2 regions of the Pseudonocardia adelaidensis genome follow, and region 2 is predicted to be linked to the other one. Evidence: riboswitches for the same ligand, from Rfam matches in the RefSeq annotation. Region 2 holds a riboswitch; the other holds the start of a gene.
What was found. A riboswitch is a leader RNA that binds a small molecule or an ion and turns the genes downstream of it on or off. The one in region 2 is predicted to bind thiamine pyrophosphate.
Positions count from the first base shown of each region.

Region 1: linked by a shared signal. The riboswitch ahead of thiO (glycine oxidase ThiO) and the one ahead of ABEA81_RS07780 (ABC transporter substrate-binding protein) in region 2 are both predicted to bind thiamine pyrophosphate.

Region 1 is NZ_BAABJO010000010.1:250,672-257,218, forward strand. Features, by position in the region: partial or broken gene ABEA81_RS16240 (TetR/AcrR family transcriptional regulator C-terminal domain-containing protein) at 1-29, shown strand, start outside; gene ABEA81_RS16245 (hypothetical protein) at 98-1,414, opposite strand; gene ABEA81_RS16250 (hypothetical protein) at 1,653-1,868, shown strand; gene thiE (thiamine phosphate synthase) at 1,884-2,552, opposite strand; TPP riboswitch at 2,601-2,709, shown strand; gene thiO (glycine oxidase ThiO) at 2,699-3,829, shown strand; gene thiS (sulfur carrier protein ThiS) at 3,833-4,033, shown strand; gene thiG (thiazole synthase) at 4,030-4,797, shown strand; gene ABEA81_RS16275 (Gmad2 immunoglobulin-like domain-containing protein) at 4,893-5,798, shown strand; gene ABEA81_RS16280 (hypothetical protein) at 5,812-6,423, opposite strand; gene ABEA81_RS16285 (peptide deformylase) at 6,442-6,547, opposite strand, start outside.
Region 2 is NZ_BAABJO010000005.1:63,132-69,678, forward strand. Features, by position in the region: gene ABEA81_RS07765 (hypothetical protein) at 1-481, opposite strand, end outside; gene ABEA81_RS07770 (cytochrome ubiquinol oxidase subunit I) at 1,078-2,490, shown strand; gene ABEA81_RS07775 (cytochrome d ubiquinol oxidase subunit II) at 2,487-3,503, shown strand; TPP riboswitch at 3,547-3,660, shown strand; gene ABEA81_RS07780 (ABC transporter substrate-binding protein) at 3,651-4,667, shown strand; gene ABEA81_RS07785 (ABC transporter permease) at 4,642-5,421, shown strand; gene ABEA81_RS07790 (ABC transporter ATP-binding protein) at 5,414-6,172, shown strand; gene ABEA81_RS07795 (tetratricopeptide repeat protein) at 6,091-6,547, opposite strand, start outside.

The DNA of each region.
Region 1 (6,547 bases), on a different contig from region 2:
TCGCGGTCGGCAACCCGTCCTACCGGGGCGCCGTGCCGACGGAGGAGGAGATCGTCGAGACCGTCACGGCGGGCGTGCGCGTTCCTCTACGGGTGGGCTACCAGACCGTCAGCAGCAGGTGGTTGATCACCAGCGCCAGGCAGGCCTGCGCCGCGAGCCAGTACCGCGCGCGCGGCAGGAGCGCACACGGGACCACGAGCCAGCAGGCGAACGGCAGCCAGATCCGCTCGACCTCCCCCTTGCTCATGCCGGACACGTCGGCGATCAGGATCGCGGCGAGGGCGGCCCCGGCGACGAGCGCGACGCCGGACGGGAGGGCAGGGGCGCGCCGCGCCGCGGCCACGACCGCGGGACCGAGCGCGAGCAGCACCGCGGCCAGGTTCGCCCACACGAAGTAGGCGTAGGGACGGGTCTCCGCGATGCTGGCCGCGTAGATCACCTGGACGCGTTCGAACCCCGTGAACCACCAGAACCCGGCAGCGGTGAACGCGCCGACCACCCCGAGCGTCCCGACGGCGGCGAGCGCGCCCGCCCGCACGCTGCGCGTCGACGCGAGCACCGCGAGCGCGGGCAGCCCGCCGAGCACCAGCCCGTACGACAGGTACAGGCACCAGCCCAGCAGTACCCCGGCGGCCAGCGCGGCGAGGTCGGCCCGTGGGCCGCGCCCCACGGCCCCGACCGCCAACAGCGCGACGCCCCAGGCGAGCACCCCCGCGAACATCCCGTCCGCCGAGACCCCCACCCACACGGCACCGGGCAGCAGCACGCCGAACGGCAGCGCGCGGCGCGCCACCGGCTCGGCCCCGAGCGCCCGCACCGCCACGGCCACCGCGACCGGGGCGGATGCCCCGGCCAGCATCACGAACAGCCCGGCCGGACCGCCGCCGCCGAGCCCGAGCCGATCCAGCCAGACGAACGTGACCAGCGCCCCGGGCGGGTGCGCGCCCACGTGCGTGGTCCAGAAGCCGGGCCGGTCGGTGAGTATGTGGTCGGCGAACGTGCGCAGCATCGCGCCGATGTCGGTCACGCGGGGCACGTCGTGCAGGTACTCCTGGCTGCTGGTCAGCCGCTCGACCACCCCGCGCTGCCAGCCGTCCACGAGCGCGAGCGCCAGCGTCCACACGAACGCGGCCGCGTACGCCGCGCCCAGCAGCGGCCGCCAGGCCAGCCGGTCCGCGAGCCCGGGCCCGTTGGCCACGACCAGGACCGCGACGACGACCGCCGCCGGCGTCCCCGGCCCGATGTGCGGCAGCCACTCGGCGAGCAGCGGCGGGAACGGCAGGAAGATGTCGACCCCGGCCGCCAGCAGTGCCCGGCCCACCACCGCCGCGAGTACCACGACCAGCGCCGCCGCGAGCACGGCTGTCAGATCGCCCCGGGAGATCCGCGATCTGGTCGGGGCGGTGGCCGGCACGGGGGGACGCTATCCCCGGACCCGGGGCGGTGATCCTTACGGCTCGCGAACGGGGCCACCCCCTGCCAGTCCCGCCCACCGCACTGCAGCCAGCCGGTAGTGAGGATGGCCGCGAGCCGTGACGACTTCCGCGCGGCTGGGCGGGACGCTGGTTTCCGTGAACTCCGCCGCGGTGATGGGTGCTGCACCAGGACAACGGGTCTGGCAGCGGTCGGGCGCCCGTCCAGGCTCCGCCTGGGTGCTCGTCGCTGAGCTGAACGACGACCTGGACGACGACTCGGTCCTGCGCGGCCCGCCCATCGACCGCGTGACCGCGACGACGAGCCACCGCAGCAGGCGGAGGCGGCCGCTGGCGGCGCGCCGGTACCGCCGGGCCGACCGGCTGAGCTGGCTCTGGACGATCCGCTGGTACCGGGCGCGCTGGGCGGCCCGCCGCGCGCTCCGGTCGCGCTGACCGTGCCGGGCGCGGTCAGCCGCGCAGCGCCGCCGCGAACGCCGCCGCCGCGGCGCGTGGGTCCTCCGCCTCGGTGATCGCGCGCACCACGACGATGCGCTCGGCTCCCGCGGCGAGCACCTCGTCGAGCCTGGCGTGGTCGATGCCGCCGATCGCGAACCACGGCCGGGACGGCGCGCGGCCCGCGACCGTGCGCACGAGGTCGAGGCCGGGTGCCGGGCGGCCGGGCTTCGTGGGGGTCGGCCAGCAGGGGCCGACGCAGAAGTAGTCCACGCCCGGCTCGTCGGCGGCGGCCGCGCTCTCGTCCGGGCTGTGCGACGAGCGCCCGACCACGACCTCGTCGCCCACCACCTTCCGGGCCCATCGGACGGGTAGGTCGTCCTGGCCCAGGTGCAGGACGTCGGCGCCTGCCGCGAGGGCGACGTCGGCGCGGTCGTTCACGGCGAGCAGCGCGCCGTGGCGGGCGCACGCCTCGGCGAGCACCTCCAGGGCCGCGAGCTCGTCGCGGGCTTCGAGGGGTCCGTCCGGGCCCTTGTCCCGCAGCTGGATGATGTCGACGCCGCCGGCGAGGGCCGCGTCGGCGAACTCCGCGAGGTCGCCGGTGCGGCGGCGGGCCCCGGTGCAGAGGTACAGGCGGGCGTCGTCCAGTCGCTTGCGCACGGTGGCGCCGTCGAGGGCAGGCACGCCCCACGACGTTACGCGGACGGGTGCCGCGGGGCGTAGGGTGAACGGCAGGTGACGCACGGGAGCCCGTACTGCGGGCTGAGAGGGGATCCGACAGATCCCGACCGTCGAACCTGATCCGGGTCATGCCGGCGCAGGGAGCGGAGATGATGTCGAACTCGTTGACGGTGATCGGGGCGGGCGTGATCGGCCTGTCCTGTGCGTGGCGTGCGGCCGCGTCCGGCCTGCGGGTCACGGTGCTGGATCCGGCGCCCGCATCCGGCGCGTCGTGGGTGGCGGGCGGCATGCTCGCGCCCGTCACGGAGGCGTGGCCGGGCGAGGAGGCGTTGCTGGAGCTGGGCGAGGCGGCGGTGCGGCGCTGGCCCGGGTTCGCCGCCGAGCTGGAGGCCGCGGCCGGGCGCCCCGCCGGGTTGCGCACCGACGGCACGGTGGTCGCGGCCACCGGCACCGGCGACCGCGCCGAGCTGGAGTCGCTGGCCGGCTTCCTGGGCCGCCTCGGCCGCGACGTCGAGCGGCTCTCGGGCCGGGAGCTGCGCCGCCTCGAGCCCGCGCTGGGGCCGGACGTGCGCGGCGGCCTTTCGGTGCCGGGCGACCTCGCCGTCGACAACCGGGTGCTGCTCGCCGCCCTGCGGTCGGCGGCCGAGCGGGCAGGCGTCACGGTCGTGGAACACGCGGCCCGTGCGGTCGTCGACGACGGCGCGCGGGTCACGCGCGTCCGCACCGACGGCGGGGACGTCGAGGCGGAGACGGTGCTGGTCGCCGCGGGCGCGTACTCGGCCGCCCTGCACCCGGTGCTCGACGGCCTGGTGCGCCCGGTCAAGGGCGAGATCCTGCGGATCGCGCACCGCGCGGGCGCCTTCCCGCCGCCGCGGCGCACCGTGCGCGCGCTGGTGGACGGCCGGCCGGTCTACGTCGTACCCCGCGACGACGGCGGGCTCGTCATCGGGGCCACCCAGGCGGAGCAGGGCTTCGACACCGAGGTCACCGTCGGCGGGGTGCGCGACCTGCTGCGCGACGCCGAGCGGATCCTGCCCGGCATCGCCGAGTACGCGCTGGTGGAGAGCGCCGCGGGGCTCCGGCCAGGCAGCCCGGACAACCTGCCGCTGATCGGCGCGCTCGGTCCGGACGGCCTGCTCGTGGCCACCGGCCACCACCGCAACGGGATGCTGCTCGCGCCCGTCACCGCCGACGCCGTGCTGGCGCTGCTGCGCGGCCACCCCGTCCCGGACCCGGTGCGCGCCGCAGACCCGGCCCGCTTGTCGCTCGCAAGGAGGTAGCAGGTGCAGGTGTGGATCAACGGTGAGCAGCGCGAGCTCGCCGACGGCGCGCGCGTGCGCGACGCGCTCGCCGTGCTCGGAGCTCCCGAGAACGGGGTCGCGGTCGCCGTCGACGGCGAGGTCGTGCCACGGGCCGAGTGGCCCACCGTCGCGCTCGCCGACGGGGCGCGCGTGGAGGTGCTGACGGCGGTGCAGGGAGGATGACCATGGACGAATCGCTGCTGGTGGGCGACCGCAAGATCCCGTCCCGGCTGATCATGGGGACGGGCGGGGCCTCGAACCTGGAGATCCTCGAACGGGCGCTGGTGGCGTCCGGCACCGCCCTCACCACCGTGGCGATGCGGCGGATCGACGCCGTCACCGGCACCGGCGTGATCGACCTGCTGCGGCGCCTCGGCATCGAGGTCCTGCCCAACACCGCGGGCTGTCGCACGGCCGCCGAGGCCGTCCTCACCGCACGCCTCGCCCGGGAGGCCCTCGGAACCGACCTCGTCAAGCTCGAGGTGGTGGCCGACGAGCGCACCCTGCTGCCCGACCCCATCGAGCTGCTCGACGCCGCGGAGCAGCTGGTCGACGACGGGTTCACCGTTCTGCCCTACACCAACGACGACCCGGTGCTCGCGCGCAAGCTCGAGGGCGTCGGGTGCGCGGCCGTCATGCCACTGGGCTCGCCGATCGGCACGGGCCTGGGCATCCGCAACCCGCACAACATCGAGATGATCGTGGAGCAGGCCGGCGTGCCGGTCGTGCTGGACGCCGGCATCGGCACGGCGTCCGAGGCCGCGCAGGCGATGGAGCTGGGGTGCGACGCGGTGCTGCTCGCCACCGCCGTCACGCGCGCGGGCGACCCGGAGCGGATGGCCCACGCGATGCGCCTCGCGGTGGAGGCGGGCCGGGCGGCCCGCCAGGCCGGCCGGATCCCGCGCCGCTACTGGGCGCAGGCCTCGTCCCCCGCCGTCGAGGCCTGAGCCCCGCCCGATCCCGACGGGGCACCCGGGTGGGTGCGGCGTGCCGATCGCATGCGCCGGCCCGCACGCGGGAACCTGCGTCCGGAGGTGGTCCGATGGCCCGGCGACCGGGGTGGGTGCCCGTCCTTCTCGTGCTGCTCGTGAGCGGTTGCGGCGGCTCCGCTCCCGAGCGGGTGGTGCCGTCGGCGGGTGCGCCCGCCGCGGACCCCACTGCCGCCACGCCGGCACCGGCACCCGCGCCGCCACCCACGGTGGCACCGGCACCCACGGCCGAGCCGGACCGCGGGGAGCGGGTCGCGGTGCCCGTGTACTACGTCGCCGAGACCCCGGCGGGTCCCCGGCTGCAGCGGGAGTTCCACTCGGTGGTCACGAGCGACCCGGCCAGCGCCGCCGTGCGGGAGATGCTCGCGGCTCCCACCGGCACCGACCCCGACTACCACAGCCACTGGCCGCGCGGCACCACCTTGCGGGAGCCCGTCCACCGCGACGGCGGGGCCATCGTGGTCGACCTCGCCGGGGCCCGGTCCGCGCAGGTGGGCGCGGAGCTCGCCGAGCTGACCGTGCAGCAGCTGGTGTACACGGTGCAGGCGGCGATGGGGTCGACGGACCCGGTCCGGATCGTCGTGGACGGAGCCACCGAGTCCGAGCTGTGGGGTGCCGTGAACACGTCCGCGCCCGTCCCCCGCGGCGACCCGTACGCGGTGCGCTCGCTCGTGCAGATCGACTCGCCCGCCGACGGCGCGCGGGTCGGCCGGGCGGTCGAGGTGCGCGGCGAGTCGGCGGTGTTCGAGGCCACCGTGCTCTGGGAGGTGCTGCGCGACGGCGCGCTCGTCGAGAAGGGCTTCACCAGCACGGCGGAGGGCCAGCGGTTCTCGCCGTTCACCTTCACGGTGACCCTCGAGCCCGGCGAGTACACCGTGCGCATCCGCGAGGACGACCCGTCCGACGGCGAGGGCCGCCCGCCCCTGTCCGACGACAAGAGGTTCAGGGTGTCCGCCTGAGTCCGGCAGGGGCTCAGTCCGGGGGTGTGCGCGGGGCGCGCAGGCCCAGGCTCCGCAGTTCCAGGGCCGCCAGCGCGTGCACCACGGGTCGCTCGTCGCGCCGCCACGACGCCGCCGGGTCGGGGGCGACCCGCATGAGCCGCCGGACCGGCCTGCGGGTGATGGCGCGCAGGGCGAGCAGGTCGGAGTCGACGGCGCGGGCCGTGACGGCGGAGCGCGCCAGCCGCGCGTAGCGCAGCCGCAGCGGCAGCCAGAGGAACAGCACCGGCATCACGCCGAGCAGCACGGTGGCGAGGGTGGTCCCGAACGCGACGTGCGCGATCGCCTCCATCTGCTCGTTCCCCGCGGCGACCAGCGAGTCACCGGCCCCGGTACCGGCGCCCAGCGCCCGTGCGAGGTCGTCGCCGACGAACGGCACCGTCGCCGCCGTGCGTGCCGCGTTGTCGAACGCCCCGCGGACGGACTCCCCCGCTCCGGCGAGCGTCCGGGCGGGCCCCTGCATCGCGAGCACGAAGTCGTGGACCGTGCGTGCGGCGACCGCGGTCAGCCAGATCCACCCGACGGCCAGCAGGTCGGCCAGCAGCTGGAGGCCCGCCCGGCCAGGGCGCTCGGCGTAGAACCGCATGCGGCCGGAGGGTACTTCTCAGGCCTCCTCCGCGTCCTGCGTGGCCGGGTCCCACGACAGGCCGGGCACGCCCCAGCCGTTGCGCTTGAGCATCTTCTTCGCGGCGCGCTGGTTGCGGCCCACG
Region 2 (6,547 bases):
GCCGCTCCACGTTCCGCGGGTCGCGGCTGGCGATGATGGTCATCCACGGGTTGGCGAAGTCCTCGGCCGCGGAGACCGCGCGCAGGAACTCCGGGTTCGACGCCAGCCCGAAGCCCTCGTTCGCGACCATCCCGGAGTTCTCCTCCAGGGTGGTCTTGACCAGGCCCTCGGTGGTGCCCGGGGGCACGGTGGAACGCACGACCACGATGTGCTTCGCCGACGCGCCCGCGATCGCGCGACCCACGGCCGCGGTGCCCGCGGTGAACGCCGACAGGTCGTAGCGGTGCCCGTCGTTCGGCGTCGGCAGCGTCAGGAAGATCAACGACTCCGGCTCGCCGGCCAGGTCGATCGCGGTGCGGGCGTCCCAGCCGCGGTCGCGCAGCTCGCGGACCCGCACCTCGTTGATGTCGACGAACGTGACGTCGTGGCCGGCCTTCAGGAAACCTTCACCGGTTGCGGCGCCCACGACACCGGAACCCATGATGAAAATCCTGCTCTTCACGGAAATGTCCCCCCTGCTGATGGCGATCCGAGGACGAGCAAGATCCACCTCGGATCTGGATACGGTGTGGCGGAGCGGCGGACGGCGCCGTCCGCACGGATGGTTCGAACCCGCCCCGGTCGTCGCGGACCGGCACGCGGGCATGCTCGAACACCCCGTGGGCGACGGGTGCTCGAGCGCATCGGTGCGGGTCAACCGATCCTCGGTGCGGCCGGTGCCAGCTCCCGCTGAAGTCGTCCGGTGTTGCGCCCCCGCCGGACGGCTCCCGTTTCCGGGAGTCGAGATCGGTCGTTTCTCCTACCGCTGACCGGCTGATCGCCGGTGGAACCCCTACGAGATCAACCTTATCTCAACGGCCCCTGAGATCGTCTCAGATTCGGAGTAGCACCGGGTCCGAGGGCCGGTGGCCTCGGCGCGATTTCCGCAGGTCACGGCGTTGCGCGCGGCGAGCGATCGCGCGTCGCTGCGGAGAGGCGGCGACTGTGATAACCGGCACTGCCGTTCCACCAGCCCAAACGCAATGGTGCGGCGCGGAGTTCCGCGGGTAGCCCTGCCCCGACGACCGGGGGTGGTGCGTGGGCGCTACGGAATGGGTCGTGGTGGCCGCGACCCCGGGAGACCTCGTGGCTGCGCGCACGCAGATGGGGTTCTCGCTGGGGTGGCACATCGTGATCGCCTGCTTCGGCGTGGGCATGCCCGGCCTCGCCGTCTTCGCGGAGTGGCGAGGGCTGCGGACCGGGGACCCGGCGTGGGAGGGGCTCGCCCGCACCTGGGCCCGCTCCATGGGTGTGCTGTTCGCGGTCGGTGCGGTGTCGGGCACCATCCTCAGCTTCGAGATGGGGCTGCTGTGGCCCGGCCTGATGGGAACCTTCGGCGACGTGATCGGGCTGCCCTTCGCGCTGGAGGGGTTCGCCTTCTTCATCGAGGCGATCTTCCTGGGGATCTGGCTGTACGCCTGGGACCGGCTGCCGCCGCGCATCCACGTGCTCACCGGCGTGCCGGTGCTCGTGGCGGGGGTGGCCTCGGCCTTCTTCGTCGTCACGGCGAACGCGTGGATGAACCAGCCGCGGGGCTTCGACCTCGTCGACGGCCGGGTGACCGGTGTGCGGCCGTGGGGGGCGATGTTCAACCCCGCGACGCCCCCGCAGACCGTCCACATGATCGTCGCCGCGTTCATGGTCACCGGGTTCGGCATGGCCTCGGTCTACGCCGTCGGGCTGCTGCGGGGCCGCCGGGACCGCCACCACCGGCTCGGCTTCCTCGTCCCGTTCACCGTCGCGGCCGTGCTCGCCCCCGTGCAGGTGGTGGTCGGCGACTGGGCGGCGCACTTCATCGCCGACAACCAGGCGCTCAAGCTCGCGGCGATCGAGGGGCTCTCCGAGACCACGGCCGGGGCGCCCCTCTCGCTCGGCGGGATCTACACCGGCGGAGAGCTGCGCTATGCGCTGGAGATCCCGAACGCGCTCTCGTTGCTGGCGCACTGGGATCCGGACGCGGTGGTGCTCGGCCTCGACCAGGCCGCGCCGGACCTGCGGCCGCCGGTCAACGTCGTGCACCTGAGCTTCCAGCTCATGGTCGGGATCGGGTTCGCGCTGGTCGCGCTCGGCGCGTGGCAGGCGGGGAGCTGGTGGCGGCGCCGGGACCTGCCCGGATCGCCGTGGTTCCTGCGCGCCGCCGTGCTCGCCGGGCCGGCTGCGGCGCTCGCCCTCGAGGCCGGGTGGGTGGTCACCGAGGTCGGCCGCCAGCCGTGGGTCGTCTACGGCGTGCTCCTCACCCGTGACGCGGTCAACCCGCACCCCGGGCTCGTGGCCGGTCTGCTGATGGTGCTGGCCGTCTACGCGGTGCTGACGGTCGCGACGGTGACGGTGCTGCGGCGGCTGGCCCGCCGCGGTCCGGTGGCGCCCCAGGAGCGTGCGGGAGAACCGGTGTCACAGCTCCCGGTATCACAGCGTCCCGCGTCACGGCGCCCCGGCGAGGCCGAGCGGTGAGCGCGGCGGACGCGCTGCTCGCGATCCTCTGGGTCGGGCTCACCCTGTACGCGCTGCTCGGCGGCGCCGACTTCGGGGCCGGCCTGTGGGACCTGCTCGCGGGCGGCACCGAGCGCGGCAGGCCGCAGCGCGACCTGATCGAGCACTCGATCGGCCCGGTCTGGGAGGCCAACCACGTGTGGCTGATCTTCGTGATCACGCTGTTCTGGACGGCGTTCCCGGCGGCGTTCGCCCCGTTCGCCGCCACCCTCTACATCCCGCTCACCCTCGCGGCGCTGGGCATCATCGCCCGAGGAGCCGCCTTCGCGTTCCGCAAGGCGAGCGAGGAGCTCGCGCTGCAGCGCGCGTACGGTGCCGCGTTCGCCTTCTCCTCGCTGGTCACGCCGTTCTTCCTCGGCACCACCGTCGGTGCCGTCGCGTCCGGGCGCGTGCCGGCGCGGATCGGCGCGGGCGACGTGATGGGCAGCTGGTGGAACCCGACGTCGGTCACCGCAGGCGTGCTCGCCGTCGGGACGACGGCCTACCTCGCCGCCGTCTACCTGTGCGCCGACGCCCGGCGGGCCGGGCGGGAGCGGCTCACCGAGGGCTTCCGCATGCGGGCGCTCGGCACCGGCGTGCTCGTCGGCATCGCGACGATCGCCGCGCTGGTGGTCGTCCACGCGGACGCGCCCGGCCTCTTCGCCGGGCTGACGGGTCCGGCGCTCCCGGTTGCCGTGGTCAGCGTGCTCGCCGGCGTCGCGTCGCTCGGGCTGCTGGTCGCCCGCCGCTACGTGCTCGTCCGGCTGACCGCCGCGCTGGCCGTCACCGCGGTGCTCTGGGGGTGGGGTGTCGCGCAGTACCCGACCGTGCTGCCCGGGCTGACGGTCGCCGCGGCGGCCGGAGACCCCGCGGTGCTCTCCACGGTGCTGTGGGTCCTCGGGTTCGGGGCCCTGCTCCTGGTGCCGTCGTTGCTGTTCCTGTTCACGGTATTCCAGCGGGAACGGGCGTTCCAGCGGGAACGTGCGGCGCGCTGAGAGCGGCGGGGTGCGCACGATCGGGCGGTACGACGTATTGTCGTGCCGACCCCACGGGAGCCTCGCGTTCCGAGGCTGAGAGGGCGGCAGGACCGGCCGCTGACCGTTCGTACCTGACCCGGTTAGTACCGGCGTAGGGAGGAACTGGTGAAACCCGTACGTGCCCGAGCGCTGGCGGCCCTGTCGGCCGTGCTGGCACTGGTGCTGGCCGGCTGCGGCAGCGGGAGCGGGCCGCAGCCGATCCGCGTGGCACTCGACTGGACGCCGAACACCAACCACACCGGCCTGTTCGTGGCCCAGCAGGAGGGCTGGTTCCGCGAGGCGGGCCTCGACGTGCAGTTCCTGCCGTACAACAACACCTCTCCGGACACGCTCGTCTCCTCCGGCGCCGCGGAGTTCGGCATCAGCTTCCAGGACTCCTTCACGTTCTCGAAGGCGGCGGGCGCGGACATCACCTCCGTGATGGCCGTGCTGCAGCACTGGGCCACGCAGATCGCGGTGCGGGCCGACCGGGCCGACATCACGTCGCCGAAGGACCTCGACGGCAAGACCTACGGCGGCTTCGGCGCGGCGTACGAGGAGCCCAAGATGCGCGCGGTGATCCGGGACGCGGGCGGCACGGGCACGTTCCGGACGGTCGTCCTCGGCACCGCCGCGTACGAGGCGCTCTACGCGGGGCAGGTCGACTTCACGGAGCCGTTCGTCGCATGGGAGGGCATCGAGGCGGAGATGCGCGGGCAGCCGCTCAAGACGTTCTCCTACACCGACTACGGGTTCCCGGACGCCTACAACGTGCTGCTCATCGGCAACTCGCCATGGCTGCAGGCCCACCCCGACCTCGCGGCGAAGTTCGTGCAGGCGGCGCAGCGCGGCTACCAGCTCGCGGCCGACGACCCGGACCGCGCGGCCCAGCTCCTGATCGACGCCAACCCCGGCACGTTCACCGAACCGGACCTCGTCCGGCGCAGCCAGGAGATGCTCGCCGACCGGTTCCTGCGCGACGAGAACGGCCGGGTGGGCACCCAGACGCTCGAGAAGTGGACGGGGTACTCGGGCTGGGTGTTCGGCACGGGGGCGCTGACCGGACCGGACGGGGCCCCGCTCACCCAACGCCCGGACTTCACCACCTGGTTCAGCGATGACTACGTCGCGCCGCCGGCCTGACTCGCGGGTGTTGCCGCGGGTGCTGCCGCCGCTGGTGCTCGTCGTGGCGGGGCTCGTGGCGTGGCAGTGGGCCGTCACCGCGGCGGCGGTGCGCCCGCAGGTGTTGCCCTCGCCCCTGCGGGTGCTGGAGCAGGGCTGGGCGTTCCGCGACCAGATCTGGGCGAACACGCTGCCGACGGTGCAGGTCACCGCGGTCGGGTTCGCGGTGTCGCTGGCGCTTGGCTGGGCGATCGCGGTGGCGGTGGACTTCTCGCCGTGGCTGCGCCGCGCCCTCACGCCGCTGCTCGTCGCCTCGCAGACGCTTCCGATCATCGCGATCGCCCCGCTGCTGATCATCTGGTTCGGGTTCGGGCTGTTCCCGAAGGTCGTGGTGATCGCCCTCGTGACGTTCTTCCCGATCACGGTCGGGCTCGTCGAGGGGTTCGCCGCCACCGACCGGCAGGCCACCAGCCTGCTGCGCAGCATGGGCGCCTCGCGCTGGCAGCAGTTCCGCTACGTGCGGCTGCCCGGCGCCATGCCCCGGTTCTTCACGGCGCTGCGCATCGGGATCACCTACGCCGTCACCGGCGCGATCTTCGCCGAGTACGTGGGCGCGACGGCCGGGCTGGGCATCTTCATGAGCGTCCAGAAGAACTCCTTCCGCACCGACCTCGTGCTCGCGGCCGTGCTGGTCACGGCGCTGCTGTCGGTGGCGCTGTTCCTGCTGACCTACGCCGTGGAGCGGCTCGTGATCCCGTGGTGGCGCCGTGGCTGACGTGAAGCTCGTGGTGGACGGCTTGCACAAGTCGTTCCCGGGCCCACTCCCCGTGCTGGACGGGGTGGAGTTCGACGTGGCGCCCGGCGAGTTCGTCTCGGTGATCGGGCCGAGCGGCTGCGGCAAGTCCACGCTGTTCAACGTGATCGCCGGGCTGGAGACGCCGGATGCCGGGCGCGTGCTGGTGGACGGTGCCGACGCCACCGGGCGCGTCGACCACGTCGCCTACATGCCGCAGCGCGACCTGCTGTTCCCGTGGCGCACGGTGCTGGACAACACGACGCTCGGCCTCGAGGTGGCCGGGGTGCCGCGGCGCGCCGCGCGGGAGCGGGCCCGCGCGCTCTTCGCGCCGTTCGGCCTCGAGGGGTTCGAGTCGGCGCGGCCGCACGAGCTGTCGGGCGGGATGCGCCAGCGGGCCGCGCTGTTGCGCACCGTCGTGCAGGACCGGGCCGTGCTGCTGCTCGACGAGCCGTTCGGCGCGCTGGACTCGCTCACCCGCACCGACATGCAGACCTGGCTGGAGGAGGTCCGCGCCGGCTTCAAGTGGACCGTCCTGCTGATCACCCACGACATCCGCGAGGCGGCGTTCCTGTCCGACCGGGTGGTGGTGCTCGGGCCGCGGCCCACGCGGGTGCGGCGGGAGGTGGTGGTGGACCTGCCGCGCCCCCGTCAGGTCGAGCTGATCACCTCGACGCGGTTCGCCGAGGTCGAGGCCGAGCTGCTCGCGGCGTTGCGCGGTTCCCCGTCCTGAAGCACGCTCAGCAGCTCGTCGTGCAGCGCGACGGTGTCGGGGTGGTTCGCACCGAGCAGCGCGGACGAGTCCGCGAAGGCCTGCCGGAACAGCGCGACGGCCTCGTCGGAGCGGCCGAGCGCGGCGAGGCAGCCCGCGGCGTTCGCGCGCAGGGCGATCGTGTGCGCGTGGCGGGGGCCGTGGGCCTGCTCCGAGTCGTGCAGCGTGACCTCGAGCAGGGTGAGCGCCGACACGACGTCCCCCGCGGCGGCGCGGGCGAGGGCCATCCCCATCCGGGAGACGAGCGTGTCGGGATGGGTGGGCCCGAGGATCCGGCGGCGGTCGGCGGTGACGCGCGTCGACAGCTCGACCGCCTCATCGGCCCGCCCGGCCAGG